DNA from 4 places in the Enterobacter cloacae complex sp. HYC080_NIDB genome. Region 3 is predicted to be linked to each of the others. Evidence: predicted binding sites of a transcription regulator. Region 3 holds the regulator's gene; each other region holds the start of a gene.
The links. The regulator PurR, encoded in region 3, represses purine synthesis genes. The targets are predictions, from matches to a motif close to CANGCAAACGTTTGCNTG.

Region 1 (7,761 bases), 1.4 Mb from region 3:
CGGGATTATCAATATTCTCAAGCGTCCGGATATCGTCGGGGACTTTGCCACCCAGTATCCGAACCTGTTGGGTATTCTGGGGATCTTCGGCAGCGCGGTGTTTGCCATTATGAACATTCTGGTCGGGGTGAATACCGCCAAAGTGTTTGGCGGTTCGCTGGCGATGGGGGGCGTGATGGCGGGCATTCTCTCCAGCCCGCAGCTGGCGCAAATTACGCTGTTTGGCGAGGCGCTCCAGCCTGGTCGCGGCGGGGTGATTGCCGTGCTGCTGGTGGTCATCCTGATGTGCTGGATTGAGAAAAGACTTCGCGCGGTATTGCCCGGCTCGATTGAACTCATCCTCAACCCCCTGCTGACCACGTTAATTACCGGTAGTGTGGCGATTGTGGTTCTTCAGCCATTAGGGGGATGGATCTCTGATGCCATCGCTCATGGCGCGTCTCTGGCCATTGACCGCGGCGGTTTGTTAGTGGGGGCGGTGCTGTCAGGCACCTTCCTGCCGCTGGTGCTGACCGGTCTGCATCAGGGACTGGTGCCGATCCACGTCGAACTGGTGCAGGCGCACGGTTACAACGCGCTGCTGCCTATACTCTCAATGGCGGGGGTGGGGCAGGTCGGTGCGGCGATTGCCGTACTGCTGAAAACCCGCAACGCACGCCTGAAAAAAGTGATTAAAGGCGCGCTTCCGGTTGGATTGCTCGGCATTGGCGAACCGCTGATTTTTGGCGTCACGTTGCCGCTGGGTAAACCGTTCCTGGCTGCCTGTCTGGGCGGCGCGGTCGGCGGGGCGCTCATTAGCTACTGGAAAGTTGCTACCGTCATTACGTTTGGTCTCTCCGGTTTGCCGCTGGCGTTAACTATCGTGACCGGAAAAGTGATGCTCTATCTGTTAGGCTATTCTGTAGCGGTGATCGCCGGGTTCCTGTTTACCTGGCTGTTAGGATTCAACGACCCAGAGGAGTAAGGTTTGGCAAATCACGAGCGTCGCGTTGTCTTTTTCGATCTGGATGGAACGCTGCATCAGCAGGATATGTTTGGTTCGTTTATGCGCTACCTGCTGCGGCGCCAGCCTCTGAATGCGCTGCTCGTCTTACCGCTGTTACCGGCGATCGGCATCGCGCTGCTGGTGAAAGGCCGGGCGGCGCGCTGGCCGATGAGCCTGCTGCTCTGGGGATGTACGTTTGGCCACAGCGAAGCGCGGCTCAAACAGCTCGAAAAGGAGTTTGCGCACTGGTTTCGCGGTCATGTCGCCGCGTTCCCGGTTGTACAGGCGCGCCTCACCAGTTACCTCGACGCCAACGATGCCGACATCTGGTTGATCACGGGCTCCCCGCAGACGCTGGTTGAACAGGTTTATTTTGATACGCCCTGGCTGCCGCGTGTGAATCTTATCGCCACACAAATTGCCCGTGGTTACGGCGGCTGGGTACTGAGTATGCGCTGCCTGGGGCATGAAAAAGTGGTGCAGCTGGAGAAACGCATCGGCACGCCGCTGCGTCTCTACAGCGGCTACAGCGACAGCAAACAGGACAACCCGCTGCTCTATTTTTGCCAGCATCGCTGGCGCGTCACGCCCGCAGGCGAACTTCAGCAACTCGAATAGTCTTATCTATAGCGGGTGTGTATAATGCCGCCCGCTTTTAGACTGGAGTATCAACCGTTGTGCAACCCTGAACGCGATCATGAATACTGGATGCGCCATGCGCTTACGCTTGCCCAGCGCGCCTGGGACGAGGGAGAAGTGCCCGTGGGTGCCGTGCTTGTCCACAATAACCAGGTGATAGGGGAAGGGTGGAACCGCCCGATTGGCCGTCACGATCCGACTGCGCACGCTGAAATCATGGCCCTTCGTCAGGGCGGAATGGTGCTGCAAAACTATCGTCTGCTTGATACCACGCTGTATGTCACGCTTGAGCCGTGCGTGATGTGTTCTGGGGCGATGGTGCACAGCCGGATTGGTACGCTGGTCTTTGGTGCGCGGGATGAAAAAACCGGTGCGGCCGGTTCTCTGCTGGACGTGCTGGGTCATCCAGGGATGAATCACCAGGTGAAAACTATCGGTGGGGTACTTGCACCAGCGTGTTCGGCGCTATTAAGCGATTTCTTTCGAATGCGCCGTCAGCAGAAAAAGCAACAAAAGGCAGAATTGAAGTTGTCGGACGATTAAGCTCGTCCGGCGCCACAACCGGATAACTCTCAGCCAGCTGTCTTGCCTCTGTCGCCTCTTTTTCTTTCTCGAGCAGATAGCCGACCAGGCTAATCTGATACTTACGGATATTTTCCACGTAGGCGTAGGCTTCATGTCCGCGCGCGTAGCCGTAAGTCAGCTTGTTATACCACGGCTTCTGGCTTAGCAGCGGCAGACGTTGCTTTACGTCTGACCAGCTGTCCGGGTTACCTTTCGTTTTCGCGGTCAGCGCCCGCGCGTCAAGCATATGCGCGTAGCCCATATTGTAGGCTGCCAGCGCAAACCAGATCCGTTCCTCTTCCGGCACCGTTTCCGGCACTTTGGCCATCATATCCTGCAGATAGCGAGCCCCGCCGCTGATGCTCTGTTCCGCATCGGTACGGTCATTCACGCCCAGGCTCAGCGCGGTATTTTTGGTTAACATCATTAAGCCACGCACGCCGGTCGGGGAGGTGGCCTGGGTGTCCCAGTGGGACTCCTGATACGAAATAGCCGCCAGCAGTTTCCAGTCAATCTCCTGGGCGTATTTTTCGAATAATGGCTGCAGGTCTGGCAGGACGCTATCTACCGCGCGCAGGAAGCTGCGGGTGTCAACATAGTCAAAATCATCACCGTGGCCGAGATATTTTTCCTCCAGGCGTGCCAGCGTGCCGTCTTCATTGATGGTGTTATAGAAATCGAGCATGGCCGCAGAAAGAGTCTGATCGTCATCGAGCTGGCTAAACCAGGTCACCGGCTGCTCGTCGGTAACGTCGAGCGCTACGGCAATTTCAGGATGCACGCGCTGGAACAGACTGATCGCAACCGAATCGGCAATGGTGTAGGGCAGTTTCTGATCTTTTACCTGCTCCAGCAGCTCCGTTGTGCCCAGTTTCGGATCAACCTTCCAGCTCAGGTCGGGGTATTTCTTCTCTTTCAGCTCACGCAGATCCTCAATCACCACATGGCCGGGCGCAATGGTCAGCTGTTGATCGTTAATGGAGGCCAGCGTGCGTGGCCGCAGACTCCCGACGCGATAGACCAGCTGTTGCGAAACGGAGTAATAGGTCGGGCCCGGTTGATAGTTTTTGCTACGCTCACTGTTATAGACCAGACCGGCTGCCAGTATGTCGGCATCGTTGTTATCAAGGTCGTCGAACAGCTGATTGATATTCTGGCGAACGGTAATTTTAAGCTTCACGCCAAGATAATCGGCGAACTGCTGCGCCAGTTCATAATCAAGGCCAATAATTTTGCCGTTAATGTCGCTGTAAATCAGCGGAGAGTTGAGCGTACTGACGCGCAGCTCCCCCCGCTCCTGAATGGCGGCGATACGGTTTTCGGCTTTACCGAACCAGGGGATGGAAGGCCAGAGGGCCACTGCCAGCAGCAACGTAACAATGCCGATGAGCAGATAATTAATCTTTAATTTTTTCAATTAGTTAATTCTCTGCGACGCCGGTTGCCTCAGTATGCTGTAGCCATGTTTGATAATCAGGTTTGCCATTGAATGAGCGGCATTTTGCGTAAACTTGCGCCACTTGGCAACCAATTAGAGAGACAGGTCACATCTATTGCTAAATGTCTCCGCCAATTTTATTTCCACGCAAACGGTTTCGTCGGCGCTCAGGATTCTCTATAATGACGCCCGTTTTCCCCCCTTGCGCACACTGAAAGCGCCCCGGCGCTTCGAAGACGAGAGACTTATGATGGAAATTCTGCGTGGTTCGCCTGCACTGTCTGCCTTCCGTATTAACAAACTGCTGGCACGTTTTCAGGCGGCCGACCTTCCGGTAAGCAATATTTACGCTGAGTATGTCCATTTTGCTGACCTGAATGCCCCCCTGAATGCAGAGGAGCGCGTACAGCTGGAACGCCTGCTCAAGTATGGCCCAAATCTGAGTAGCCATACGCCAACCGGCAAACTGATCCTTGCGACGCCGCGTCCGGGCACCATCTCCCCCTGGTCTTCTAAAGCCACCGACATTGCCCACAACTGCGGCCTGAGCCAGATTAACCGTCTGGAGCGCGGCGTGGCCTACTACGTTGACGCCTCGACCCTGAGCGACGCGCAGTGGCAGGCGGTTGCCGCCGAGCTGCATGACCGCATGATGGAAAGCGTGTTTGCTTCTCTTGATGACGCACAGAAGCTCTTCTCCCACCATCAGCCTGCGCCGGTACAAAGCGTAGACCTGCTGGGGCAGGGCCGTCAGGCGCTGATTGACGCTAACCTGCGTCTCGGCCTGGCGCTGGCAGAAGACGAAATCGACTACCTGCAGGATGCGTTTGTTAAGCTGAACCGCAACCCGAACGACATCGAGCTCTACATGTTCGCGCAGGCCAACTCCGAGCACTGCCGCCATAAAATTTTCAACGCCGACTGGATTATTGACGGCGAACAGCAGCCTAAATCGCTGTTCAAAATGATCAAAAACACCATGGAGCAAACCCCCGACCACGTGCTGTCTGCCTATAAAGACAATGCCGCGGTGATGGAAGGCTCCGAGGTTGGGCGCTATTTTGCCGACCACGCTACCGGTCGTTACGACTTCCATCAGGAGCCTGCGCATATCCTGATGAAAGTGGAAACCCACAACCACCCGACGGCAATTTCCCCGTGGCCGGGTGCGGCCACCGGTTCAGGCGGTGAAATCCGTGATGAAGGTGCAACGGGACGTGGTGCGAAACCAAAAGCGGGCCTGGTTGGTTTCTCCGTCTCCAACCTGCGCATCCCGGGCTTTGAGCAGCCATGGGAAGAGGATTTCGGCAAGCCAGAGCGCATTGTGACCGCGCTGGATATCATGACCGACGGTCCACTGGGCGGTGCGGCATTCAACAACGAATTTGGCCGTCCGGCACTGAACGGCTACTTCCGTACCTATGAAGAGAAAGTGGACAGTCACAACGGCGAAGAGCTGCGTGGCTATCACAAACCGATCATGCTGGCGGGGGGGATCGGCAATATCCGTGCCGATCACGTCCAGAAAGGCGAGATCGTGGTTGGCGCGAAGCTGATCGTGCTGGGCGGCCCGGCGATGAACATCGGCCTGGGCGGCGGCGCGGCATCCTCCATGACCTCCGGTCAGTCTGATGCGGATCTCGACTTTGCTTCCGTTCAGCGCGACAACCCGGAAATGGAGCGTCGCTGCCAGGAAGTCATCGACCGCTGCTGGCAGCTGGGCGACGCGAACCCGATTCTCTTTATCCATGACGTGGGCGCGGGCGGTCTGTCTAACGCCATGCCGGAGCTGGTGAGCGATGGCGGTCGCGGTGGCCGCTTCAACCTGCGCGATATCCTGAGCGATGAGCCAGGCATGAGCCCGCTGGAGATCTGGTGTAACGAATCCCAGGAACGTTATGTTCTGGCGGTTGCAGCGGATCAACTGCCGCTGTTTGACGAGCTGTGCCGCCGCGAGCGCGCGCCGTATGCCGTCATCGGCGAAGCGACCGAAGAGAAGCACCTGACCCTGAGCGACACCCATTTCGACAACCAGCCGATCGATCTGCCGCTGGACGTTCTGCTCGGTAAAACGCCGAAGATGACCCGCGACGTGCAAACGCGTAAAGCAGCGGGCAAAGCGCTGGATCGCCAGGGCATCACCGTTGCAGAAGCGGTCAACCGCGTGCTGCACCTGCCGGCGGTGGCAGAGAAAACCTTCCTGGTCACCATTGGCGACCGTACCGTAACCGGTATGGTCTCGCGCGATCAGATGGTCGGCCCGTGGCAGATCCCGGTCGCGAACTGTGCCGTAACCACCGCGAGTCTCGACAGCTACTACGGTGAAGCGATGGCCCTGGGCGAACGCACGCCTGTGGCGCTGCTGGACTTCGCCGCGTCCGCCCGCCTGGCTGTGGGTGAAGCGCTGACCAACATTGCCGCGACGCAGATTGGCGATATCAAACGTATCAAGCTCTCCGCTAACTGGATGGCCGCTGCCGGTCACCCTGGCGAGGATGCGGGCCTGTATGAAGCCGTGAAAGCGGTGGGCGAAGAGCTGTGTCCTGCGCTTGGGCTGACCATTCCGGTGGGCAAAGACTCCATGTCGATGAAAACCCGCTGGCAGGAAGGCAACGAGCAGCGCGAGATCACTTCTCCGCTGTCGCTTATCATCTCCGCCTTTGCGCGCGTGGAAGACGTACGTCACACCGTGACGCCGCAGCTTGCGACCGAAGACAACGCCCTGTTGCTGATTGACCTGGGTAAAGGTCACAACGCGCTGGGTGCCACGGCGCTGGCGCAGGTTTATCGTCAGCTGGGTGATACACCGGCCGATGTGCGTGACGTGGCCCAGTTAAAAGGCTTCTACGATGCAATTCAGGCGCTGGTGGCGCAGCGTAAGCTGCTGGCCTACCACGACCGCTCCGACGGCGGCCTGCTGGTCACGCTGGCAGAGATGGCCTTCACCGGCCACTGTGGTTTGGAGGCGAATATTGCCTCTCTGGGTGAAGACCGCCTGGCAGCGCTGTTCAATGAAGAGCTGGGCGCGGTGATTCAGGTGCGTGCGGTAGACCGCGATGCGGTTGAAGCCATTCTTGCGCAGCACGGTCTGGCAGACTGCGTACATTATCTGGGTAAAGCCGTACAGGGCGACCGCTTTGTCATTGAAGCTGACGGTCATGCCGTCTTCAGCGAAAGCCGCACCACGCTGCGTATGTGGTGGGCGGAAACGACCTGGCAGATGCAGCGCCTGCGTGATAACCCGGAATGTGCCGATCAGGAGCATAACGCGAAGGCTAACGACAGCGATCCAGGCCTGAACGTGAAACTCTCCTTCGACATCAACGAAGACATCGCCGCGCCGTACATTGCGACGGGTGCATGTCCGAAGGTGGCCGTGCTGCGCGAGCAGGGCGTTAACTCCCACGTTGAAATGGCGGCTGCCTTCCACCGTGCGGGCTTTGACGCCATTGACGTTCACATGAGCGATCTGCTGGCCGGGCGTACCGGTCTGGAAGATTTCCAGGCGCTGGTGGCCTGCGGTGGTTTCTCTTACGGTGACGTACTGGGCGCCGGTGAAGGCTGGGCGAAGTCCATTCTGTTTAACAGCCGCGTGCGCGACGAGTTCGAAACCTTCTTCCACCGTCCGCAAACGCTGGCGCTGGGCGTGTGTAACGGTTGCCAGATGATGTCCAACCTGCGCGAGCTTATCCCGGGCAGCGAAGCCTGGCCGCGCTTTGTGCGTAACCAGTCTGACCGCTTTGAAGCGCGCTTCAGCCTGGTGGAAGTGACACAAAGCCCATCTCTGTTGCTGCAGGGCATGGTCGGATCACAGATGCCAATCGCCGTGTCCCACGGTGAAGGTCAGGTAGAAGTGCGTGATGCAGCACATCTGGCTCAGCTTGAAAGCAAAGGTCTGGTGGCGCTGCGCTTTGTCGATAACTTCGGCAAGGTCACCGAAACCTATCCGGCTAACCCGAACGGCTCGGTCAACGGTATTACGGCAGTCACCAGCGAAAGTGGTCGTGCAACCATTATGATGCCGCACCCGGAGCGCGTGTTCCGTACCGTGAGCAACTCCTGGCACCCGGAAAACTGGGGCGAGGACAGCCCGTGGATGCGTATCTTCCGCAATGCGCGTAAACAGTTGGGTTAA
Region 2 (7,761 bases), 1.9 Mb from region 3:
ACCAGAAACGCCATGTGCGATGGCCCAAACCGTTCGGTGATCGCCTGCATGTTGGCAATAGCCGTTGGGGTTGCCCCCAGACCAAACCCGCAGTGACCCGCTGCCAGCACCGCTGCATCGTAGTTTTTCCCCATCAGGCGCCAGGTCACGAACATGGCGTACAGCGCCATAAACAGTGCCTGCACCGCCAGAATCGCCACCATCGGCAGCGCCAGCGAGGCCAGCTCCCACAGTTTGAGGCTCATCAGCGCCATTGCCAGGAACAGCGACAGACAGACGTTACCGAGCACCGATACCGCACGTTCAAACACGCGGTAGAAGCCCATCAGCGCCAGACCGTTGCTCAGAATGACCCCAATAAACAACACGCAGACAAAGGTCGGAAGTTCGAACGCTGTACCCGCCAGCCATTGCGCAACCACTTTGCCCACGGTCAGGCAGATGGCAATCATCGCGATGGTTTCAATCAGTACCAGCGAGGTGATGCTGCGCCCGACATCCGGCTTTTCGAACGCGGTGGGCACCATTTCATCGTCCGGTCTGCCATTCGGCGTGGTGGAATGTTTAACGAGATAACGGGCCACCGGGCCGCCAATCAGGCCACCCAGCACCAGGCCAAAGGTTGCGCAGGCCATCGCCACTTCCGTTGCGTTTTCAAAGCCGTAACGCTCGATAAACAGCTTACTCCACGCGGCTCCGGTACCATGGCCGCCTGAGAGGGTAATCGAACCTGCCAGCAGACCCATCAGCGGATCCAGCCCCAGCAGCGTCGCCATGCCGATGCCAATAGCGTTTTGCATCAGCAGCAGTCCCACCACCACAATCAGAAATACGCCGAGCACCTTACCGCCAGAGCGCAGGCTCGCCAGGTTGGCGTTCAGGCCGATGGTGGCAAAGAAGGCCAGCATCAGCGGATCTTTCAGGGACATATCAAAATCAATTTCCCAGCCCATGCTTTTTTTCAGTACCAGCAGGGCCAGCGCCACCAGCAAACCACCGGCGACAGGTTCAGGAATGGTGTACTTTTTCAGAAAGGAAACACTGTGTACCAGCTTGCGACCAAGCAGCAGAACCAGCGTTGCGGCAACAAGGGTCGACAACGTATCGAGATGAATCATAAAAGGCTCCTGTTATGCGCGTGTTCCATACACACGCGGCGTTATCCTGGCCGGTTTGCGCTCCTCATGAGCCACCGGCGCAAAAAGTGTAATTTTTTTTCCCGACGGGTTGTAGAAAACCTGCTCACAACGGCAGATTTTCTTCCCTTTTTTTGCTGGCAATCGTTTGCTTTTACCAGGTGGTCAGATAAAATGCCCGCTTTTCCACCGTGGGATTGCCGCCGATGTCCGTTAACACCATAGAGTCGCCTGATGCGCAACCGATTGCGCAGAAGCAAAATAGCGAACTGATTTACCGCCTTGAAGATCGCCCGCCACTGCCTCAGACGCTTTTCGCGGCCTGCCAGCATCTTCTGGCGATGTTTGTCGCGGTGATCACCCCGGCGCTGCTGATCTGCCAGGCGCTCGGTTTACCGGCGCAGGATACACAGCACATCATCAGTATGTCCCTCTTCGCCTCTGGCGTGGCCTCAATTATTCAAATTAAAGCGTGGGGTCCGGTGGGGTCGGGATTATTGTCGATCCAGGGTACCAGCTTTAACTTCGTGGCGCCGCTGATCATGGGCGGCACAGCCCTGAAAACCGGCGGTGCGGATGTCCCGACCATGATGGCGGCGCTGTTCGGCACCCTGATGCTGGCAAGCTGCACGGAGATGGTCATCTCCCGCGTGCTGCATCTGGCGCGCCGCGTCATTACCCCGTTAGTCTCCGGCGTGGTGGTGATGATTATCGGCCTGTCGCTGATTCAGGTCGGCCTCACCTCCATCGGCGGCGGCTATGCCGCAATGAGCGACCATACCTTCGGCGCGCCGAAAAACCTGCTGCTGGCGGGCGTCGTGCTGGCGATCATTATTCTGCTTAACCGCCAGCGTAACCCTTACCTGCGCGTGGCTTCGCTGGTGATCGCCATGGCAGCCGGTTATCTGCTAGCGTGGGCGCTGGGTATGTTGCCGGAGAACACCGCACCGACCAACAGCGCGCTGATCACCGTCCCCACGCCACTGTACTACGGTCTGGGCATTGACTGGGGTCTGCTCCTGCCGCTGATGCTGGTCTTTATGATCACCTCTCTGGAGACCATCGGCGATATCACCGCTACCTCCGACGTCTCCGAGCAGCCGGTGTCCGGCCCGCTGTACATGAAGCGCCTGAAAGGCGGCGTGCTGGCGAACGGCCTGAACTCGTTTGTTTCTGCGGTATTCAATACCTTCCCGAACTCCTGCTTCGGCCAGAACAACGGCGTGATCCAGCTGACCGGCGTCGCCAGCCGCTACGTGGGTTTTGTGGTGGCGCTGATGCTGATCGTCCTCGGCCTGTTCCCGGCGGTGAGCGGCTTTGTGCAGCACATTCCTGAGCCGGTGCTGGGTGGCGCAACGCTGGTGATGTTCGGGACTATCGCAGCGTCCGGGGTGCGTATCGTCTCCCGCGAACCGCTGAACCGCCGGGCAATCATGATTATCGCGCTGTCGCTGGCCGTGGGTCTGGGCGTTTCTCAGCAGCCGCTGATCCTGCAGTTTGCCCCTGACTGGGTGAAAAACCTGCTCTCTTCCGGCATCGCCGCGGGCGGTATCACCGCTATTGTGCTGAACCTCGTTTTCCCGCCTGAAAAGAACTGATCCCCTTCACGGCAGGCAGTCAATGCCTGCCGTGACATCTATTTACACCATTCCCGCCTTGAGGATTGCGCATAAATCGTGCATAACTCCCTTATGTACGTTTGCGGGATGGAAGACCATGAAATTTATTGGAAAGCTGCTCGTCTATCTTCTGGTAGCCCTGCTCATTGTGATACTGGCGCTCTATATTCTGCTCCAGACCCGCTGGGGCGCGGCTCAGGTCAGCAGCTGGGTGACGGTGAATACCGATTACGAACTCAGTTTCGACAAGATGAATCACCGCTTTTCGTCGCCTTCCCATCTTATTCTGGAAAACGTCACCTTCGGGCGGGACGGTAAACCTGCCACGCTGGTAGCCAAAAAAGTTGATATCGGCCTGAGCAGCCGTCAGGTGACCGATCCGCTGCATATGGACGCCATTACCCTTTTCGATGGCACGCTGAACCTCTCGCCGCAGACGGCACCGCTGCCCTTGCAGGCCGATCGTCTTCAACTGAGCAATATGGCCTTTAACAGCCCGAATACCGAATGGGATCTGAGCGCGCAGAAGGTGACGGGCGGCATCAACCCATGGCAGCCGGAAGCAGGCAACGTGCTGGGGAAAAATGCGCAGATTCAGATGAGCGCTGGCTCGCTGACCCTTAACGGCGTCCCGGCCACCAACGTGTTAATTGAGGGCCAGCTTAACGGTAAGGAGGTGGTGCTGAATACTATCGGTGCCGATATGGCGCGCGGTTCGCTCACCGGCTCCGCCCTGCGTAACGCCGACGGAAGCTGGGTTATCGACACCCTGCGTCTGAATGAGATCCGCCTGCAGAGCGATAAAACGCTGATGGCGTTCTTCGCGCCGCTGGGCACCATCCCCTCTCTGCAGATTGGTCGTCTGGACGTGACCGACGCCCGGCTTCAGGGCCCGGACTGGGCGGTGACCGATCTCGATTTAAGCCTGCGCAACCTGACGATAAGCAAAGGCGACTGGCAAAGTCAGGACGGGCGTTTGTCCATGAACGCCAGCGAGTTTATCTACGGCTCGCTGCATCTGTTTGACCCGATCCTGAACGCAGAGTTTTCCCCGCAGGGTATGGCGCTGCGCCAGTTTACCTCCCGCTGGGAAGGCGGCATGGTGCGCACCTCCGGCAACTGGCTGCGCGACGGCAAAGCGCTGGTGCTGGACGATGTCGCCATCGCCGGTCTGGAGTACACCCTGCCGCAGAACTGGAAAACGCTGTGGATGGAGCCGCTACCGGAATGGCTGAACAGCGTCACGCTGCAAAAATTCGGCCTGAGCCGCAACCTGGTGATCGACATCGATCCCGCCTTCCCGTGGCAGATCACCTCCCTGGATGGCTACGGTGCCAACCTGCAGCTGGTGAAAGACCGCCAGTGGGGCGTGTGGAGCGGCAGCGCAACCCTGAACGGCGCGGCGGCGACCTTTAACCGCGTGGACGTGCGCCGTCCGTCGCTGGCGTTGAATGCCAACGCCGCCACGGTGAACATTACCGACCTGAGCGCATTTACCGAGAAAGGCATTCTGGAAGCGACGGCGACGGTTTCGCAGTTGCCGCAACGGCAAACCACCTTGAGCCTGAACGGGCGCGGCGTGCCGCTCAACGTGCTGCAGCAGTGGGGCTGGCCAGCGCTACCGGTGACGGGCGACGGCAATATTCAACTCACCGCCAGCGGTAGCGTGCAGGCCAATGCGCCGCTGAAGCCGACGGTGAACGGCAAGCTGAGCGCGGTGAATATGGATAAACAACAGGTAGAGCAGACGATGACGGGTGGCATTGTTTCAACACCCGTGCAATAAATAAGCCGGGTGGCGGTTTTATTCCCTCTCCCTGTGGGAGAGGGTCAGGGTGAGGGCATCAGACCGCATAATTACCGTAGGCCCGGTAAGCGAAGCGCCACCGGGCATTTTTATCGCTCAGAGGTGAACCACCACCTCATTCCCCTCCGCTTTTACCACCACGCCCCACTCGCTTCCCGCATGTGAACCACCTTTCACGCCGCCCACCTTCTGCACGTTGCGCAAGCACACCGACCAGTTTCGCGCCTCACCCACGCCTGTCAGGGTCACGGTATCGCCCTCTCGTGACGCTTTCAGCGTAAACGCCACCGCGCCGTCCGCCGCAGGCACTTCACTCACCGCCGTTGCGCCATCCTCCAGGTTAAACAGCTGGAAGGCCGTGCCCTCGTTCCACGCATAGTCTGGTTTCTGGCTGTTATTGCCCAGCGCCAGCAGGGTGTTATCGTGCACATAGACTGGCAGGCTGCGGAAGTCGTGCTGTTGCTTATGCCAGCGGCTACCCTGAATTTCGTCGTTATGCCACAGGTGCGTCCAGCGTCCTTCAGGTAGCCAGAACTGTACATCGCCCTTCTCTGAGAACACCGGCGCGACCATCACCGCATCCCCCAGCATGTACTGGCGGTCAAGATAATCGCACGCCGGATCGTCCGGGAACTCCAGCATCATCGCCCGCAGCATCGGCGTACCGCACTCGCGCGCCAGCGCCGCCTGACGGTACAGATACGGCATCATCCGGCACTTCAGCTGCGTAAAGTGGCGCACCACGTCGCAGGACTCGTCATCATACGCCCACGGCACGCGGTAAGATTTACTGCCGTGCAGGCGGCTGTGGCTGGATAAAAGCCCGAACGCGCACCAGCGCTTGTAGACGTGTGCCGGGGCGGTGTTTTCGAATCCGCCAATATCGTGGCTCCAGAACCCAAAGCCGGACAGGCCAATCGACAGCCCGCCGCGCAGACTTTCCGCCATCGACTCATAGTTGGCGTAGCAGTCGCCGCCCCAGTGAACCGGGAACTGCTGCGCACCCACGGACGCCGAGCGGGCAAACAGCACCGCCTCTTGCTCACCCACGGTCTCTTTCAGCACGTTCCACACCAGCGCGTTGTAGATGTAGGCGTAATGGTTATGCATCTTCTGTGGATCGGATCCGTCAAACCACTGCACGTCCGTCGGGATGCGCTCGCCAAAGTCGGTCTTAAAGCAGTCGACGCCGATGTCCACCAGGCCTTTCAGCTTGTCGGCATACCACCGGCACGCTTCCGGGTTAGTGAAGTCATAAATTGCCAGCCCCGGTTGCCACTTATCCCACTGCCACAGGGAGCCGTCCGGGCGCTTGAGCAGATAGCCCTTCTCTTTCAGTTCGCGAAATACCGGCGACTTCTGGCCGATGTACGGGTTAATCCACACGCAGACCTTCAGCCCTTTCTCCTTCAGGCGGCGGATCATCCCTTCCGGATCCGGGAAGGTCACCGGGTCCCACTCAAAATCACACCACTGGAAGGCCTTCATCCAGAAGCAGTCGAAGTGGAAGACGTGCAGCGGCAGATCGCGCTCGGCCATGCCGTCGATAAAGCTGTTAACCGTCGCTTCGTCGTAGTTAGTGGTGAACGACGTGGTCAGCCACAGGCCGAACGACCACGCGGGCGGCAGCGCCGGACGCCCGGTGAACCGCGTATAGCGGTTGAGCACCTCTTTTGGCGTCGGGCCGTCGATCACGAAGTACTCGAGATATTCCCCTTCGACGCTGAACTGCACTTTGGAGACTTTCTCCGAACCCACTTCGAACGAGACATTTTCCGGGTGATTCACCAGCACGCCGTAGCCGCGGTTGGTCAGATAAAACGGGATGTTTTTGTAGGACTGCTCGGTGCTGGTGCCGCCGTCGCGGTTCCACGTTTCGACCGTCTGGCCGTTGCGCACCAGGGCGGTGAAGCGCTCGCCCAGACCGTAGACCGTTTCGCCCACGCCGAGGTCGAGACGTTCAAACAGGTAGTTGCGATCGGTGTTGGTGTCCTGCACGTAACCGTTGTTTTTCAGCTGGCTGCCGGTAATGCGCTGGCCGTTGCGCAGGAAGTCCAGCGCCCAGAACTCCCCTTTGGTGACGCGCACGCTGACGCTTCCGCTTTTCAGCTCGGCAAATTCCGCGTTGTTTTCAATCTCGACATTCACGTCTTTCAGCACGTTCAGCGGATAGTGCGGGCCGTTGTCCAGCGCGCCCTGGAAGTGCTCGATGCGCACCCCGACAATCCCCTCCTGCGGGGCAAACAGGCGCACCGTGAACATGAGCGTGTCGAGCTGCCAGGTGCGCTCACGCACGTCGCGCGGCGCCACGTACACCACCAGGTCATTGCCCTGCTGCTCCACGTCGAACACCTGAACCGGATACGTCACGTTCAGACCCGGTTGAATAAGCCAGTTTCCATCACTGATTTTCATGCTTTCGTCCTCTTAGTTCTGCAATTCTTTGTTGACCGGCAGGTTTTCAAACTCCTGCTGATTGCGGCGCGCACCCTGCGCCAGCTCGCCAAGGATTTTGGTCAGGAAGGGGGTTTTCAGCGTGTAGTAGCGTTTGGCGATAATGGCGCTCAGCACGTAGCAGACCGCCGGGGCCAGGGTAAACAGGCCGATAATGATGCTGATGGTCGCGCTGTTCTGGGTTTTGGCTGCCGCGTCGTAGCCGCCGCCTGCCAGCATCCAGCCGATCATCGCCCCGCCCAGCGCCAGGCCAAGCTTCAGCACGAACAGCGTGCCCGCAAAGCTGATCCCGGTAAGACGTTTGCCGTTGGTCCATTCGCCATAGTCGACGGTATCGGACATCATTACCCACTGGATCGGTGTCACCAGCTGGTGCAGCACGCCGATAACGAAGATAAAGGCGAACATCACCACGGTGGCATGCATCGGCACAAAGAACATCGCTACGCTCACCACGGCCAGCGCGGCGTTGGTCCACCAGAAAATGCTGACCTTACACTTCCAGTCGGTGAGCGGTTTCGCCAGCGCGGAGCCGATCAGGTTGCCGACGCAGTAGGTGGTGAGGAACGCGACGAACACTTCCGGCGAGCCCATGATCCAGGTGCAGTAGTACATCATCGCCCCGCCGCGCACGCAGACGGCGAGGATGTTGAGGATGGTCAGCACGCCAACGATGCGCCACTGATCGTTCCGCCAGATGTCGCGCAGATCTTCCCGCATGGCGGTGGTGCTCGGCGGCACCTGG
Region 3 (7,761 bases):
ATCTGATCAAAGGCACCGATTTCGAAGGCAAAACGCTGGAAGAGATCGTCCGTAGCTCAGAGGGTGGCGTATTTAACAACGCGGCTCAGGTGTGGAACCACACCTTCTACTGGCACTGCCTGGCACCCAATGCCGGTGGTGAACCTGCCGGTGAACTGGCTTCCGCGATTAACGCCGCCTTTGGCAGCTTCGCCGATTTCAAAGCGAAGTTTACGGATGCCGCCATCAAGAACTTCGGCTCTGGCTGGACGTGGCTGGTAAAAGAAGCGGATGGCAAACTGGCAATCGTGTCCACCTCTAATGCAGGCACCCCGCTGACCACCAGCGCTACGCCGCTGATGACCGTGGACGTGTGGGAGCACGCTTACTACATTGATTACCGTAACGCGCGCCCGAACTACCTGGAGCACTTCTGGGCACTGGTCAACTGGGACTTCGTCGCGAAGAACTTCACCGCGTAAGAGAGACGCAGAAGGGGTCCCCCTTCTGCGTTATTTTTATTATTCCGCCGTGCAAACGGCTTCTGGCTGTTTCCGGCCGGACATCATCACCAGCAGCAGGCCGAGCGCGGCAATAATCGCCCCCATCACCGGCACAAAGCTGTATCCCAGACCGCCAGAAATGACGGCGCCGCCCGCCGCAGCACCCAAGGCATTCCCCAGGTTAAACGCACCGATATTCACTGAAGAAGAGAGACCCGGCGCCTCGTGGGCGACACGCATCACGCGCATCTGCAGCGGCGGCACCACGGCGAAGGTGGCTGCGCCCCAGACAACCATCGCGATGGCCGCGCCAAACTCGTTACGCGCCAGCCACGGAATCGCGATCATGATGGCAATCAGCAAGGTTAAAAAGCCTTTCAACGTTCCGGTCACTGAACGGTCAGCAAATTTCCCGCCAAGGTAGTTACCCATTGAGAACCCTACGCCAATCAATACCAGCATCGCGGTAATAAAGATTGGGGTTGCATGGGTGATATCGTGCAGCACCGGTGAAATGTAGGTATAGAGCGTAAACATCGCCCCGGCCCCCAGCACGGTGGTCAGCAGTGCAGAAAGCACCTGCGGGCGCACCAGTACCGACAGCTCTTTGCGCACGTCCGGACGTTCACCCGCGCTGCCTTTCGGCAGGGAGAAGAACAAGGCCACCATCGCCACCACGCCCAGCCCGGCGGTTGCCAGGAATGACATACGCCAGCCGATCGCTTCACCCAGCCAGGTCGCAGCCGGTACGCCGCCAATGTTGGCAATCGTCAGCCCCATAAACATGGTCGCCACGGCGCTTGCCTGCTTATGTTTCGGCACCACGCTTGCGGCCACGACCGAGCCCAGCCCAAAGAACGCGCCATGGTTCAGGCTGGTCAAAATGCGCGACAGCATCAGGGTGGTGTAGTCAGGTGAAATGGCAGAGAGCACGTTGCCCAGGGTGAAAATCGCCATCAGGAAAATCAGCGCATTACGGCGCGCGCGGTGTGAAAGCAGTAGCGTCATCAGCGGCGCCCCCACCATCACGCCGATGGCATAAGCGCTGATTAACATCCCGGCCGCAGGGATCGAGACATCCACGCCCCGGGCGATAACAGGCAGCAACCCCATCGGGGAGAATTCGGTGGTGCCAATCCCAAAAGCGCCAATCGCCAGGGCCAGCAGGGGAAAATTGATTTTCATGCGTCAACTCCGGATACCGTGTCATGTCGTGACACAGAACAAAGAAGCGGAAAGCATGACATCAATCACAAAAAATGAGAAGTTAACAAAATGGCAAAAGATTTTTGCCTGAGAAGTAACAATCCGGTAAACCGGGAGGGAGAAGATTCTCCCTCCGCGTAAATCAGTGCAGCGCAGCCGTCAGGCCAGCCGCCACAATCAGCGCCAGCACAACGATGGTGGTGAACAGCGAAAACTTCAGATCGGAACTCATCAATTTTTCTCCTTTTAATCCCCCCACGAAAAGTGAGCTTGCTCATTTTTGCACAGTTTACGTCAAAAATCTTCCCGGATTTAAGCTGATAACCACTTTACCTCTTCCCCTTTTCATCAAGATAGGACAAAATTCCACGCTAAATTTATTAGCGTACCGGCCATTGACCCCCTCCTGACGTCCCGTGTCGTTTTCCTGGCGTACCGCAATCTAAAATTGCGTGATAAGGGTGAGAGAAGGCAAACGTTTACCTTCAAGTATTTCAGGAGTTTAGGATATGGTCTGGAGTGACATTTAATGGCAACAATTAAAGACGTAGCAAAACGCGCAAACGTTTCCACTACAACCGTATCACATGTAATTAACAAAACCCGCTTTGTGGCGGAAGAGACGCGCAACGCCGTCTGGGCAGCAATCAAAGAGCTGCACTACTCGCCAAGTGCGGTTGCGCGCAGCCTCAAGGTGAATCACACCAAATCGATTGGTCTGCTGGCGACCAGCAGCGAAGCGGCCTATTTTGCTGAGATCATTGAGGCGGTAGAGAAAAACTGCTTCCAGAAAGGCTATACCCTGATTCTGGGCAACGCGTGGAACAGCATTGAAAAACAGCGAGCCTATCTCTCCATGATGGCGCAGAAGCGCGTGGATGGCCTGCTGGTGATGTGTTCCGAGTACCCGGAATCCGTACTGTCGATGCTTGAAGAGTATCGACATATCCCGATGGTGGTGATGGACTGGGGTGAAGCCCGTGCGGATTTCACGGATTCCGTTATCGACAACGCCTTTGAAGGCGGCTATATGGCGGGCCGTTATTTGATCGAACGCGGTCATCGTGAGATTGGCGTGATCCCGGGTCCGCTTGAGCGTAACACCGGTGCAGGTCGTCTGGCTGGCTTTATGAAAGCAATGGAAGAAGCGCTGATCACCGTGCCAGAAAACTGGATCGTACAGGGTGACTTTGAGCCGGAATCAGGCTACCGCGCGATGCAGCAGATTGTCTCCCAGCAACATCGTCCTACCGCCGTTTTCTGCGGGGGCGACATCATGGCGATGGGCGCGCTCTGTGCGGCCGATGAGCTGGGTCTGCGCGTCCCGCAGGACATTTCCGTGATCGGCTATGACAACGTGCGCAACGCACGCTTCTTTACCCCTGCGCTGACCACCATTCACCAGCCGAAAGATTCGCTGGGTGAAACGGCCTTCAACATGCTGCTCGACAGGATCGTCAACAAACGTGAAGAGTCGCAGTCCATTGAAGTCCACCCGCGCCTCATCGAACGCCGTTCCGTTGCGGATGGTCCGTTCCGCGACTACCGTCGTTAATCGCTTTACGGAGCCAGTCACACTGGCTCCCGTAACCATTCCCGGTTAAGCGTTTCGCTGTCCCCCAGATAATCCAGCAGCCAGGCCATAGCAGGTGAAACATCATTTTGTTGCCAGGTCAGGCAGCAAGCCGCATCCGGGAACGGATTCTCCAGCGTCAGTTCAACCCACTCGCCGGTGTCGATTCTCGGGCGCGCAAAATGAACGGGCACCATCGCGACGCACAGCCCTGCACTGAGGCAGGTCGCCGACGATTCCCAGTCCGGGGCGACCACGCGACGCTGGTTATCCAGCAGCCAGGTGATACGCTTGGGCAGCGAGCGGGAGGTGTCCTCCAGCACCAGCGACGGCCAGTTACGCAGGGTATCGTCGCTTAACGGCCCCTCCATGGCCGCCAGGGGATGATCGCGTGCCACTACGCATTTCCAGCTCAGCATCCCCATATCGCGAAAGGCGTAGCGTCCCCCAACCGGAATCGCCTGCGTCGCCCCAATCGCCATTTCTACCCTGCCGTCCGACAGCGCGTCCCACACGCCGTTGAACACTTCCTGCGAAACACGCAACTCAACGTCAGAAAAATGACGATAGAAATCGACGATCATTTGCCGGGTGCGCTCCGGCTTCACGATATTATCGACCGCGATGGAAAGATGCCCCCGCCAGCCGTTAGCGATCTGCTGACACTGTTCGCGGGTGATCTGCATTTTTTTGATAACAGAACGCCCTTCTTTCAAAAACCACGCCCCGGCAGGCGTTAATTCCACATCACGATGTCGCCGTTCAAACAGCGGAACGGCCAGCCACTCTTCTAGCTGACGCACCGTATAGCTGATTGCCGACGGGACGCGGTGCAGCTCCTGCGCTGCACCGCTAAAGCTGCCGTTACGCGCGACAGCATCGACCACTTCAAGAGAATAATCTGACCACATTTTCTGCCTGCAAAAAATTTGAATGCACCCGCCAAATATTAGCGTTTCACAAGCCGCTTTGCACTCCCTACACTCTGCGCCAATGTACACCTGCCTCCTCAGGAGAAGAAAATAATGCAACCCAGGAAAGGTTTTTTAGTCTGGCTCGGCGGCTTAAGCGTGCTGGGCTTTTTAGCCACCGATATGTACCTGCCGGCTTTCGCCGCCATGCAGGAAGATCTGCAAACCCCTGCCGCCGCGATCAGCGCCAGCCTGAGTTTGTTCCTCGCCGGTTTTGCCTTCGCGCAGCTGCTCTGGGGACCGCTCTCGGATCGCTTTGGCCGCAAGCCGGTACTGTTGCTGGGTCTGGCCATTTTTGCCATGGGCTGTCTGGGGATGCTATGGGTTCGCGACGCCACCTGGCTGCTGGTACTGCGTTTTATTCAGGCAGTCGGCGTCTGCGCCGCGGCCGTCACCTGGCAGGCGCTGGTGACCGACTACTATCCGGCGAACCGTACAAACCGAATTTTCGCGACCATTATGCCGCTGGTGGGGCTTTCCCCTGCCCTCGCCCCGCTGTTGGGTAGCTGGATCCTCGCGCACTTCGACTGGCAGGCCATCTTTGCCACGCTGTTTGCCATCACGCTGATCCTGATGCTGCCGGCGTTCGCCCTCAAGCCCGCGCATAAAAAAGAGGCGCATGCCGACGCCAGCCCAATTACCTTTGCCTCCCTGCTGAGCGCCAAAGCGTATCGCGGTAATGTGCTGATTTATGCTGCCTGCTCGGCGAGCTTCTTCGCATGGCTGACCGGTTCACCCTTTATTCTGCACGATATGGGCTACAGCCCGGCGGCCATCGGTCTAAGCTATGTTCCGCAGACCATCGCGTTCCTGGTTGGCGGGTACGGCTGTCGCGCGGCGCTGCAAAAATGGGAAGGCCAGCAGATGCTGCCGTGGTTGCTGGTGCTGTATGCGTTGAGCGTTATCGGGACCTGGGCCGTCGGCTTTATTCCCGGCGTCGGTCTGGCTGAAATTTTGATTCCATTCTGCGTAATGGCCATCGCGAACGGCGCGATATACCCTATCGTTGTGGCGCAGGCGCTTCGTCCCTTCCCGCAGGCGACAGGCCGTGCGGCCGCACTTCAGAATACGCTGCAACTGGGGCTGTGCTTCCTGGCCAGTCTGGTGGTCTCGGCGCTGATTGCCACGCCGCTCCTGACCACCACCAGCGTGATGCTGGTTACCGTTGCGCTGGCCGGCATGGGCTATCGTATGCAGGCAGCCGCGCAGCGTGCGCAGGATAACCGCGCGCAGGCAGAAACGTCACATGCGTAATTACTGCAAAAATTATGTAACTTTTCGGTGATTAGGTTGCTAACAATTTTCTATTGAATCAACAAATTTTGCGGCCTATACTAAATTTGGTTCGATTAAATACGATAAATATTAAGTGTTAACGGGAGCCGGAGTGCTCCCGTTTTACCATGGAAGGCATTTCGGCAAGGGTTATCTCCCTTCCTCTGTTCTACGTCGGATACTAGCCTCGCGGTATATACCGTGAGATTTCTCACAAACCAAAAAAAGCGTCTACGCTGTTTGAAGGTTCTGATCACAGTAGGGTGATGGAGAAGCTATGAGTTCATCGTGTATTGAAGAAGTCAGCGTTCCGGACGATAACTGGTCCCGGATCGTCAGTGAACTGTTAGGTCGAGCAGGCATCACGATTAATGGATCATCGCCATCCGATCCTCAGGTTAAACATCCCGACTTTTTTAAACGCGTGTTACGAGAGGGATCGTTAGGCCTGGGAGAAAGTTATATGGATGGCTGGTGGGAATGCGAACGGCTGGATATATTTTTCACCCGCGTTTTGCGTGCTGGTCTGGAAAATCAACTCCCTCGCCATCTGAAAGACACCCTGCGCGTCGCCTCAGCCCGCCTGTTTAACCTGCAAAGTAAAAAACGCGCCTGGATCGTCGGCAAAGAGCACTACGACCTTGGCAACGACCTGTTCAGCCGTATGCTGGACCCCTTCATGCAATATTCCTGCGCCTACTGGAAAGAGGCATCGACGCTTGAAGAGGCGCAACAGGCCAAGCTGCGTCTGATTAGCGAGAAACTGCAGCTTGAGCCCGGAATGCGTGTCCTGGATATCGGCTGCGGCTGGGGTGGGCTGGCGTATTTTATGGCGAAGCACTATGGCGTCAGCGTCGTCGGCGTCACGATTTCAGCAGAACAGCAAAAGCTGGCGCGAGAACGCTGCCAGGGTCTTGATGTTGACATCCGGCTGCAGGATTACCGTGACCTGAACGAACAGTTTGATCGTATTGTCTCCGTGGGTATGTTCGAACATGTTGGCCCGAAAAACTACGACACCTATTTTGACGTCGTGGATCGCAATTTGAAACCAGACGGCATTTTCCTGCTGCACACCATCGGGTCTAAGCGCACCGACAACAACGTCGACCCGTGGATCAACAAATACATCTTCCCGAATGGCTGTTTACCGTCCGTGCGCCAGATTGCCAACGCCAGCGAGTCCCATTTCGTGATGGAAGACTGGCATAACTTTGGCGCGGATTACGACACCACATTGATGGCATGGCATGCACGTTTTCAGGAAGCCTGGCCGGAGATTGCGGACAACTACTCTGAACGATTCAAGCGGATGTTTAGCTATTATCTGAATGCCTGCGCGGGGGCGTTTCGCGCGCGGGATATTCAGCTCTGGCAGGTTGTTTTCAGCCGAGGGATTGAGCACGGCTTGCGGGTCGCCCGCTAAAAAAATAACCCCGGTTACCCGGGGTTATTTTTTATTCGTCTTCTGTGCTCGTTATTATTGCCGCTTCTTTTGCCGCCAGCACGCGCTCAACCGTATCCACTACCGCCTGGGTTTGCGGATCGATTTCGATATTCACGCGATGCCCGAGTTTTTTCGAACCCAGCGTGGTGCGTTGCAGCGTTTCAGGAATTAAATGCACGCAAAAACGCGTTGCCGTCACTTCTCCAACCGTCAGGCTAATCCCATCAATGCCAATAAATCCTTTATAGAGGATGTATTTCATTAATGACGGATCCTGCATTTTGAACCAGATTTGACGGTTATTTTCCGATGTCACGATTTTCGCCACTTCAGCCGTGGTCATGATGTGCCCCGACATCAGATGGCCGCCAATCTCATCACTGAACTTCGCCGCACGCTCAACGTTGACGGTATCACCTACAGCCAGCTCGCCCAGATTAGTAATACGCAGGGTCTCTTTCATTAAATCAAAGCTGATCTTGTTGCCATTAATTTCGGTGACGGTCAGACAGCAGCCGTTATGGGCAATCGAGGCGCCGGTTTCGATGCCATCAAGCATATATTCCGGCAGCTCTACAACATGCGTACGAAAATTAGGTTTTTCATCAATGGACACCACTTTGGCAGTGCCCTGCACAATACCAGTAAACATGCTTACAACTCCTGTTTTCTCCGGACGGTGGTTACACCGTTTAATCCCACCACAATAACAGTTGGAAAAAGAGGTTGCCAGCGGAGCGCATTTTCTGGCGATTTTTTCACTAGATAAATAGCTAAAGCCCGCTACAATAGCTGGCACCCCCCGCA
Region 4 (7,761 bases), 1.0 Mb from region 3:
CCACCACCCGTTACCTGCCCCCAGTTGGCAGACGACTGACGCAGGTCCGGTGCACGGTAGCCCGCAGAAACCCCGCCTTTCAATGTCCACTGCTCGGCGAGGTGCCATACACCGTAACCACGTGGCGTCCAGTTAGTACCATAGTTTTGGTCTTTGTCCATGCGCAGGCCGCCGGTTAACGTAAAGCTTTCCGTCATTGCCCATTCATCTTCGGCAAACAGTGCCCAACTCCAGCGTGTCAGTTTGTTCAGGCCATCGGCAGCCTCCAGCTGATTGCCGTTGTCGCGCAGTTTCTCATAGCGATATTGCCCGCCGAGAGTCAGGGTATGATCGGCGAGGAAGATCTGGTTCTGGTTGTTGAAGGTGGTGTTGTACGAGCGCATTTCACGATCCGGGTTATTCGTCTCTTCCTGTTGGATATAGCTGGTGGTATTGAAGTCGTCGTAATAACCGCTGTGGGTTAATGAGTAGGTGGTATGTTCATAGCGGGTTTCGCTTTTGGTATTTGGCGTACAGGTTGTTCCACGGCAGGTTTCCGTCGCTTTCGACATCCCCGGCGTGCTGTTTCTGTCCTGAAGTTCACGGGCAAAGTCGAGGTCGAAATCATTTTGCTCGTCCGGCGTGAAATTCAACGTAATACCGCCGTTACGCATTTTCTGCTCGTTATACCCGTTCACAATCTTATCTTCTGCGCGGCGTGACAAAAGCCCCGTCACTTTTGCGCCAAGCAGCCCGTCAATCAGGGGACCTGAAGCGTAGGCGTTGGTCTGAAAGATATCACCGGAATCATTGTTTTCCTGGAAGGTTGCATCGCCATGCAACGAACCTGTCCAGGCTTTGGTGTTCGACACTTTTTTGGTAATGACGTTGATGACTCCACCCATTGCATCAGAGCCGTAAAGTGAGGACATCGGGCCACGGATAACCTCGATACGCTCAATGGACTCCAGCGGCGGCAGCCAGCCTTGTTCAATGCCCGAGTTGTCGCTGTTTGGGCGGGTACTGCGCGTACTCACGCGTTTGCCGTTCACCAGGAACAGCGTGTACTGCGGCGCCATGCCGCGAATACTGATATCACTGCTGCTCCCGCCGCCAGTAACGACGACGCCCGGGACGTCTTTCAGGGCATCGGTGACATCACGGTAGGCTTTATCTTCAATCTGCTGTTTTGAAATCACCGAGATGGAGGCGGGGGCATTCTGGATTTTTTGTTCAAAACCCGTCGCAGTGACGACAACGGTGTCCTGATCGGCTGCGTGAACGAAGGAGGAAAGTGTGGCGGCGCCAATGGCAGCGGCCAGCAATTTAACGCGTGGTTTTGTCATTTGTACATTCCATATAAAAAGAAAAAAACTCCATCGGGATAACCCTGAGAACTGTATGTATTTGTCTTGTAAGAACTCTTTGTGATGGAGAAGAGTCTGGAATTGTACAAAAGAATGTATAATTGTAAACACAAATGATAATTGAAATCATTTGTGTTTGATGTGTTGGCAAGAAAATAGCCTGGATTCAAGCGGATAGGATTATGTCAATAAGGGTAAAAGCCCGACAGGCGAGAGGCTATCGGGCAAATAGCGAAAATTACGCGAACAAATGCGCCGCGTGGAAGCGGAGATGATCCTCAATAAAGGAGGCCATAAAGTAATAGCTGTGGTCATATCCTGGCTGAATGCGCAGCGTGAGCGGCCAGTCCTTCTGGCGTGCCGCTTCAGCTAAAACGGCGGGCTGGATTTGCCCGGCGAGGAACTGATCCGCATCGCCCTGATCGATAAGCATCGGGATCGCATTCGCTGAGTCGCTCGCCAGCATCAGCGCACAGCTGTCCCATTCCTGCCATTTCGTTTCATCTTTGCCCAGATAGTGGGTGAAGGCTTTTTGTCCCCACGGTACCTGCGTTGGGTTAACAATCGGCGCGAACGCAGAGACGCTGGTATATTTCCCGGGGTTTTTCAGCGCCATGATTAGCGCCCCGTGTCCGCCCATGGAATGTCCGCTGATGGCGCAGCGATCGTTTACCGCGAATTCGGCCTGAATCAGCGCAGGCAGCTCGTCACGGATGTAGTCATACATACGATAATGACTCGCCCACGGCTGCTCGGTCGCATTCAGGTAAAACCCGGCGCCTTTACCCAGGTCGTATCCTGCATCATCCGCCACATCGTCCCCACGGGGGCTGGTATCGGGCATCACCAGCGCGATACCCAGCTCGGCCGCAATACGCTGCGCACCGGCTTTGGTTGTGAAGTTTTCGTCGTTGCAGGTCAGGCCAGAAAGCCAGAACAGAACAGGCGGATTCTCTGCCGGAGGCAGGAAAATACTGAACGTCATGGCGCAGTTCAGCGTGGTGGAGTCGTGCCGCCAGCGCTGCTGTCGACCTTCAAAACAACGGTGCTCTTCGAGCAGTTCCATGCAAGGCTCCTTAATGAGAATAGCTATTCATTGGCATCATAATACAGCGTTTTCATTTACCTGTGAGCAACTTTCACTTTCGCGGAACGGCAAGATGTTGCATCATAAATTTACTTTTCTTTAACAATTGGAGCGGTCATGGCGCTGCGTATTGCGCTTAGTGGGTTTGTCGTGCTGGTGGTGGCGATGGGGATAGGGCGCTTTGCCTTTACGCCTCAGGTACCGCTGATGATTGCCGCCGGGCAACTCACGCTCACCAGCGCAGGCCTGGTGGCGGCGATGAATTATCTTGGCTATCTGGTGGGAGCATGGGATGCCATGCGCGCGCGCCGCTTTGTTGAAACGCGGCTCTGGCTCGGCATTACGGGTGCGGTTGCATTGACGCTGCTCTCCGCGGCGGCGGATAACGCCGTCATACACGGCCTGCTGCGCTTTGCGATCGGCTGCATGAGTGGCTGGTCAATGGTGCTGATTGCCGCCTGGACCAACGAGCGGCTGGGGCAACTGGGTAAACCGGGGCTCAGTGCTGCGGTGTTTGCCGGCCCCGGCGCGGGTATCGCCCTGAGCGGCCTGCTCGCGGTCTATATTCAGGCGAAATCCCTTTCGGCCGGTGCGGCGTGGCAGATCTACGGCGTGCTGGCGCTCGTGTTGATTGCGCTGGTGGCACGCTATCTGCCGCGTGCGGGTCAGCTTCATCGCCCGGGGACTGCGCCTGAGCCGCTGCGGCTGACCGCGGATTTAAAGCGCCTGGTCTGGAGCTACAGCCTGGCGGGATTTGGCTATATCCTTCCGGCGACCTTTTTATCGCAAATGGCCGCCGTGCGCTTTCCCGGCAGCCTGTTTGCTCAGTTTGTCTGGCCGATTTTTGGTCTCGCCGCTGTGGTGGGGATTGCGCTCAGCATTGCCTTGCGACATATCTCCACGGCTAACCGCAGGCTGGCTATCGTGCTGTGGCTTCAGGGCGCGGGTGTCCTGGCGGCCTGGCTGCTGCCGGGCATCGGCGGTTTGCTGACGGGCGGGCTGCTGGTAGGTGGTGGGTTCCTTTGCGCCGTGCAGCTCTCTCTTTTATACGGCCGAGAGCTGGCACCGAACCACACGCGTTATATGGCGGGACTGCTCACCACCGGGTATGCCATCGGGCAGTTGATTGGCCCGGTGACGTCGGCGTTATCGACCTGGCTAACCCACCGGCTGGAGCCTGCGCTGGGGCTGGCGGGCGTCGCGTTGTTCATCGGCGGCGCGCTGGTCTGGAATCGTCACGCTGAAAGGCAACAGCAATTGCAATAATTATCGTCGTGAATACTGGATTATGTGCGTCGCCTCACGCACAATGAGCGCATACTTTTGCCACAACGAGGGCGAAAGACGCCACACCTGCAGGAGAAGAAAATGTCATCACTCAGTAAAGAAGCTGCCCTGGTCCATGAAGCCCTGCTTGCGCGCGGTCTCGAAACGCCATTGCGTCCGCCCGTTGAGGATATGGACAATGAAACCCGTAAAAGTCTGATTTCCGGGCATATGACCGAGATCATGCAACTGCTGAATCTCGATCTGAGCGATGACAGTCTGATGGAGACGCCTAAGCGCATCGCGAAAATGTACGTCGACGAAATTTTCTCTGGCCTGGATTACGCCAACTTCCCGAAAATTACCGTTATCGAGAATAAGATGAAGGTGGACGAGATGGTCACGGTACGTGATATCACGCTGACCAGCACCTGCGAACATCACTTCGTCACTATCGACGGTAAAGCGACCGTGGCTTACATCCCGAAAGATACGGTGATTGGTCTGTCGAAGATCAACCGTATTGTGCAGTTCTTCGCGCAGCGTCCTCAGGTTCAGGAGCGTCTTACGCAGCAGATCCTGATTGCCCTGCAAACGCTGCTGGGCACCAATAACGTGGCGGTCTCTATCGATGCCGTTCACTACTGCGTGAAAGCTCGCGGCGTACGTGATGCGACCAGTGCAACCACCACCACTTCGCTGGGCGGTCTGTTTAAATCGAGCCAGAACACCCGCCAGGAGTTCCTGCGCGCCGTGCGTCACCACAACTAATCTCACAGGGCAGGGACCATGGAGCGAAACGTCACGCTCGATTTTGTTCGCGGCGTCGCCATACTGGGTATCCTGCTGCTGAATATTAGCGCCTTCGGTCTGCCGAAGGCCGCTTATCTCAATCCCGCTTGGTACGGCGATATCACCCGAAGCGATGCCTGGACCTGGGCAATCCTTGATCTGTTTGCCCAGGTTAAATTCCTCACGCTCTTTGCCCTGCTGTTTGGCGCAGGACTACAGCTTCTGCTTAAACGCGGCACCCGCTGGATCCAGTCGCGCTTAACCCTGCTGGTGATCCTCGGTTTTATCCACGGTCTGTTCTTCTGGGACGGCGATATTCTTCTCGCATATGGGTTAGTCGGGCTTATCTGCTGGCGTCTCATTCGTGATGCGCACAGCGTGAAAAGCCTGTTTAACACCGGCGTGATGCTCTACCTCATGGGGCTTGGGGTGCTGCTGCTGCTGGGGATGATCTCTGGCGAAGCGACCAACCGTTCCTGGATCCCGGATGCTGCAAACCTCCAGTACGAGCAGTTCTGGAAGCTAAAAGGCGGTACGGAAGCCATTAGCAACCGGGCGGATATGCTGGGGGATAACCTTCTTGCGCTGGGGGCGCAATACGGCTGGCAGCTGGCAGGGATGATGCTGATGGGGGCGTCATTGATGCGCACCGGGTGGCTGAAAGGGGAGTTCAGCCTGCGTCATTATCGTCGCACCGGGGCGGGGCTGGTTCTGCTCGGCGTGCTGATAAACCTCCCGTCGGTGATGATACAGTGGCACATTCACTGGGATTATCGCTGGTGCGCTTTCCTGCTCCAGGTACCGCGTGAACTGAGCGCGCCATTCCAGACCATCGGCTACGCGGCGCTAATATATGGCTTCTGGCCGCAGCTTTCTCGCCTGTGGCTTGTCAGCGCAGTCGCCTGCGTCGGGCGCATGGCGTTAAGCAATTACCTCCTGCAAACGTTGATATGCACCACGATTTTCTATCGCTTTGGCCTGTTTATGAAATTCGACCGCCTCGGGCTGCTGGCGTTTGTTATTCCGATCTGGGCGGTTAATCTGGCGTTTTCCGTTATCTGGCTGCGTTATTTCCGTCAGGGGCCGCTGGAGTGGGTGTGGCGTCAGTTAACCGCACATGCTTCAGGGGTATCATTGAGTAATACATCCAGATAACGATCTGGATCACAATCATTAACAAAACGGATGTAAGCGTTTTCATGACTGTGAGCTTCTTCACGTAGTCCCTTTTCTCTCGCTGCCAAAATAGCCACCTTGCTAAACACAGGGGGTGTCTGTGAGTTGCTGCAATCCTTTGAAGGATGGTGAATATGATCACCATTCGTGATGTCGCCCGTCTGGCGGGCGTTTCTGTGGCTACCGTCTCCCGCGTGCTGAACAACAGTGCGCTGGTGAGCCCTGAAACCCGTGAAACCGTAATGAAAGCCGTGACCCAGCTCGGGTACCGGCCAAATGCCAACGCGCAGGCGCTTGCCACGCAGGTCAGCGATACCATCGGCGTGGTGGTGATGGATGTCTCAGACGCCTTTTTCGGTGCGCTGGTGAAAGCGGTCGATGTGGTTGCCCAGCAGCATCAAAAATATGTGCTGATTGGCAACAGCTATCATGAGGCGGAGAAAGAGCGTCATGCCATCGAAGTACTGATTCGCCAGCGCTGTAACGCCCTGATTGTTCACTCCAAAGCCTTAAGTGATGAAGAGCTTGCCGGGTTTATGGAACAGATTCCGGGCATGGTGCTGATTAACCGGATTGTGCCGGGCTATGCCCACCGCTGTGTTGGGCTGGATAACGTCAGCGGCGCCATGATGGCCACCAAAATGCTTATCAATAACGGCCATCAGCGGATCGGTTATCTTGCCTCCAGCCATCAAATTGAAGATGACGCGTACCGGCGTGAGGGCTGGCAAAACGCCCTGAAAGAACACGGCATTACCGCATCAGAGAGCTGGATCGGCACCGGTACGCCTGACATGCAGGGCGGTGAGGCGGCAATGGTGGAGTTGCTGGGCCGCAATCTGCAGCTTTCTGCGGTGTTTGCGTATAACGACAGCATGGCAGCGGGCGCGCTGACGGCACTGAAAGATAACGGCATTGCGGTGCCGCAGCATTTGTCGTTGATTGGCTTTGACGACATTCCGATCGCCCGTTACACCGACCCGCAGCTGACCACGGTGCGCTATCCCATTGCTTCTATGGCAAAACTGGCTACTGAACTGGCGTTACAGGGAGCCGCAGGGCTGCTGGATCCTGGGGCGACGCATTGCTTCATGCCAACCCTGGTGCGTCGACATTCCGTCGCGTCGCGGCAAATTGTGGCTCCGATCACTAACTGATTACATGAGGTGATGTAACCGTTTTCAATCTGTGAGTAAATTCACAGTATCTTAACAAGGCGCTGACTATGATGTCAGCGTTTTAGCAGCTGAAACGCTATGTAACGGTGATTATTCACTTTAACAGTAGCCAATGTGCCGCAAACAACGAATAAAACGCATTTCTGGAGCGTTACCGACCACGGAAGAGAGAAATTTTATAAGTGAACGTCGGCTGTCAGTAACGTTTTATTAACATCTGCCTGCCGCTCGTTATTCACCAGAACTACCCTGCATAAAAAAAACCGGAGATACCATGAATAAGAAGGTGTTGACCCTGTCTGCTGTAATGGCAAGCATGCTTTTTGGTGCAGCAGCGCACGCTGCAGATACCCGTATTGGTGTGACGATTTATAAATACGACGACAACTTCATGTCTGTTGTACGTAAAGCTATCGAGAAAGATGCGAAAGCAGCGCCAGACGTACAGCTGCTGATGAATGACTCCCAGAATGACCAGTCCAAACAGAACGACCAGATCGACGTTCTGCTGGCGAAAGGCGTGAAAGCCCTGGCGATCAACCTGGTTGACCCGGCTGCAGCAGGCACGGTAATTGAAAAAGCGCGCGGCCAGAATGTGCCAATCGTCTTCTTCAACAAAGAACCTTCCCGTAAAGCGCTGGATAGCTATGACAAAGCGTATTACGTCGGTACTGACTCCAAAGAGTCCGGCATTATTCAGGGCGATCTGATCGCGAAACACTGGGCAGCGAACCCGAACTGGGACCTGAACAAAGACGGTCAGATCCAGTTCGTTCTGCTGAAAGGCGAACCTGGTCACCCGGATGCTGAAGCGCGTACGACTTACGTTATCAAAGAGCTGAATGATAAGGGCCTGAAAACCCAGCAGCTGGCATTAGATACCGCGATGTGGGATACCGCCCAGGCGAAAGATAAG

Region 1: a site for PurR is predicted at 3,771-3,788, ahead of purL (phosphoribosylformylglycinamidine synthase). Genes of this name have one in related genera too.
Region 2: a site for PurR is predicted at 1,274-1,291, ahead of gltS (sodium/glutamate symporter). Genes of this name have one in related genera too.
Region 4: a site for PurR is predicted at 5,676-5,693, ahead of galS (HTH-type transcriptional regulator GalS). Genes of this name have one in related genera too.

What each region holds. Positions count from the first base shown of each region.
Region 1 is NZ_CP114212.1:1,167,906-1,175,666, forward strand. Features, by position in the region: gene O1723_RS05600 (PTS transporter subunit EIIC) at 1-964, shown strand, start outside; gene yfhb (phosphatidylglycerophosphatase C) at 968-1,603, shown strand; gene tadA (tRNA adenosine(34) deaminase TadA) at 1,628-2,167, shown strand; gene mltF (membrane-bound lytic murein transglycosylase MltF) at 2,055-3,605, opposite strand; gene purL (phosphoribosylformylglycinamidine synthase) at 3,874-7,761, shown strand.
Region 2 is NZ_CP114212.1:4,448,544-4,456,304, forward strand. Features, by position in the region: gene gltS (sodium/glutamate symporter) at 1-1,118, opposite strand, end outside; gene xanP (xanthine/proton symporter XanP) at 1,343-2,734, shown strand; gene O1723_RS21105 (AsmA family protein) at 2,853-4,541, shown strand; gene yicI (alpha-xylosidase) at 4,659-6,977, opposite strand; gene O1723_RS21115 (glycoside-pentoside-hexuronide family transporter) at 6,990-7,761, opposite strand, start outside.
Region 3 is NZ_CP114212.1:2,549,700-2,557,460, forward strand. Features, by position in the region: gene sodB (superoxide dismutase [Fe]) at 1-461, shown strand, start outside; gene O1723_RS12055 (MFS transporter) at 501-1,667, opposite strand; gene cydH (cytochrome bd-I oxidase subunit CydH) at 1,831-1,920, opposite strand; gene purR (HTH-type transcriptional repressor PurR) at 2,218-3,243, shown strand; gene punR (DNA-binding transcriptional activator PunR) at 3,261-4,172, opposite strand; gene punC (purine nucleoside transporter PunC) at 4,287-5,486, shown strand; gene cfa (cyclopropane fatty acyl phospholipid synthase) at 5,785-6,933, shown strand; gene O1723_RS12085 (riboflavin synthase) at 6,965-7,606, opposite strand.
Region 4 is NZ_CP114212.1:1,503,411-1,511,171, forward strand. Features, by position in the region: gene O1723_RS07120 (ligand-gated channel protein) at 1-1,325, opposite strand, end outside; gene fghA (S-formylglutathione hydrolase) at 1,585-2,412, opposite strand; gene O1723_RS07130 (YbfB/YjiJ family MFS transporter) at 2,551-3,699, shown strand; gene folE (GTP cyclohydrolase I FolE) at 3,802-4,470, shown strand; gene yeiB (DUF418 domain-containing protein YeiB) at 4,489-5,646, shown strand; gene galS (HTH-type transcriptional regulator GalS) at 5,802-6,824, shown strand; gene mglB (galactose/glucose ABC transporter substrate-binding protein MglB) at 7,120-7,761, shown strand, end outside.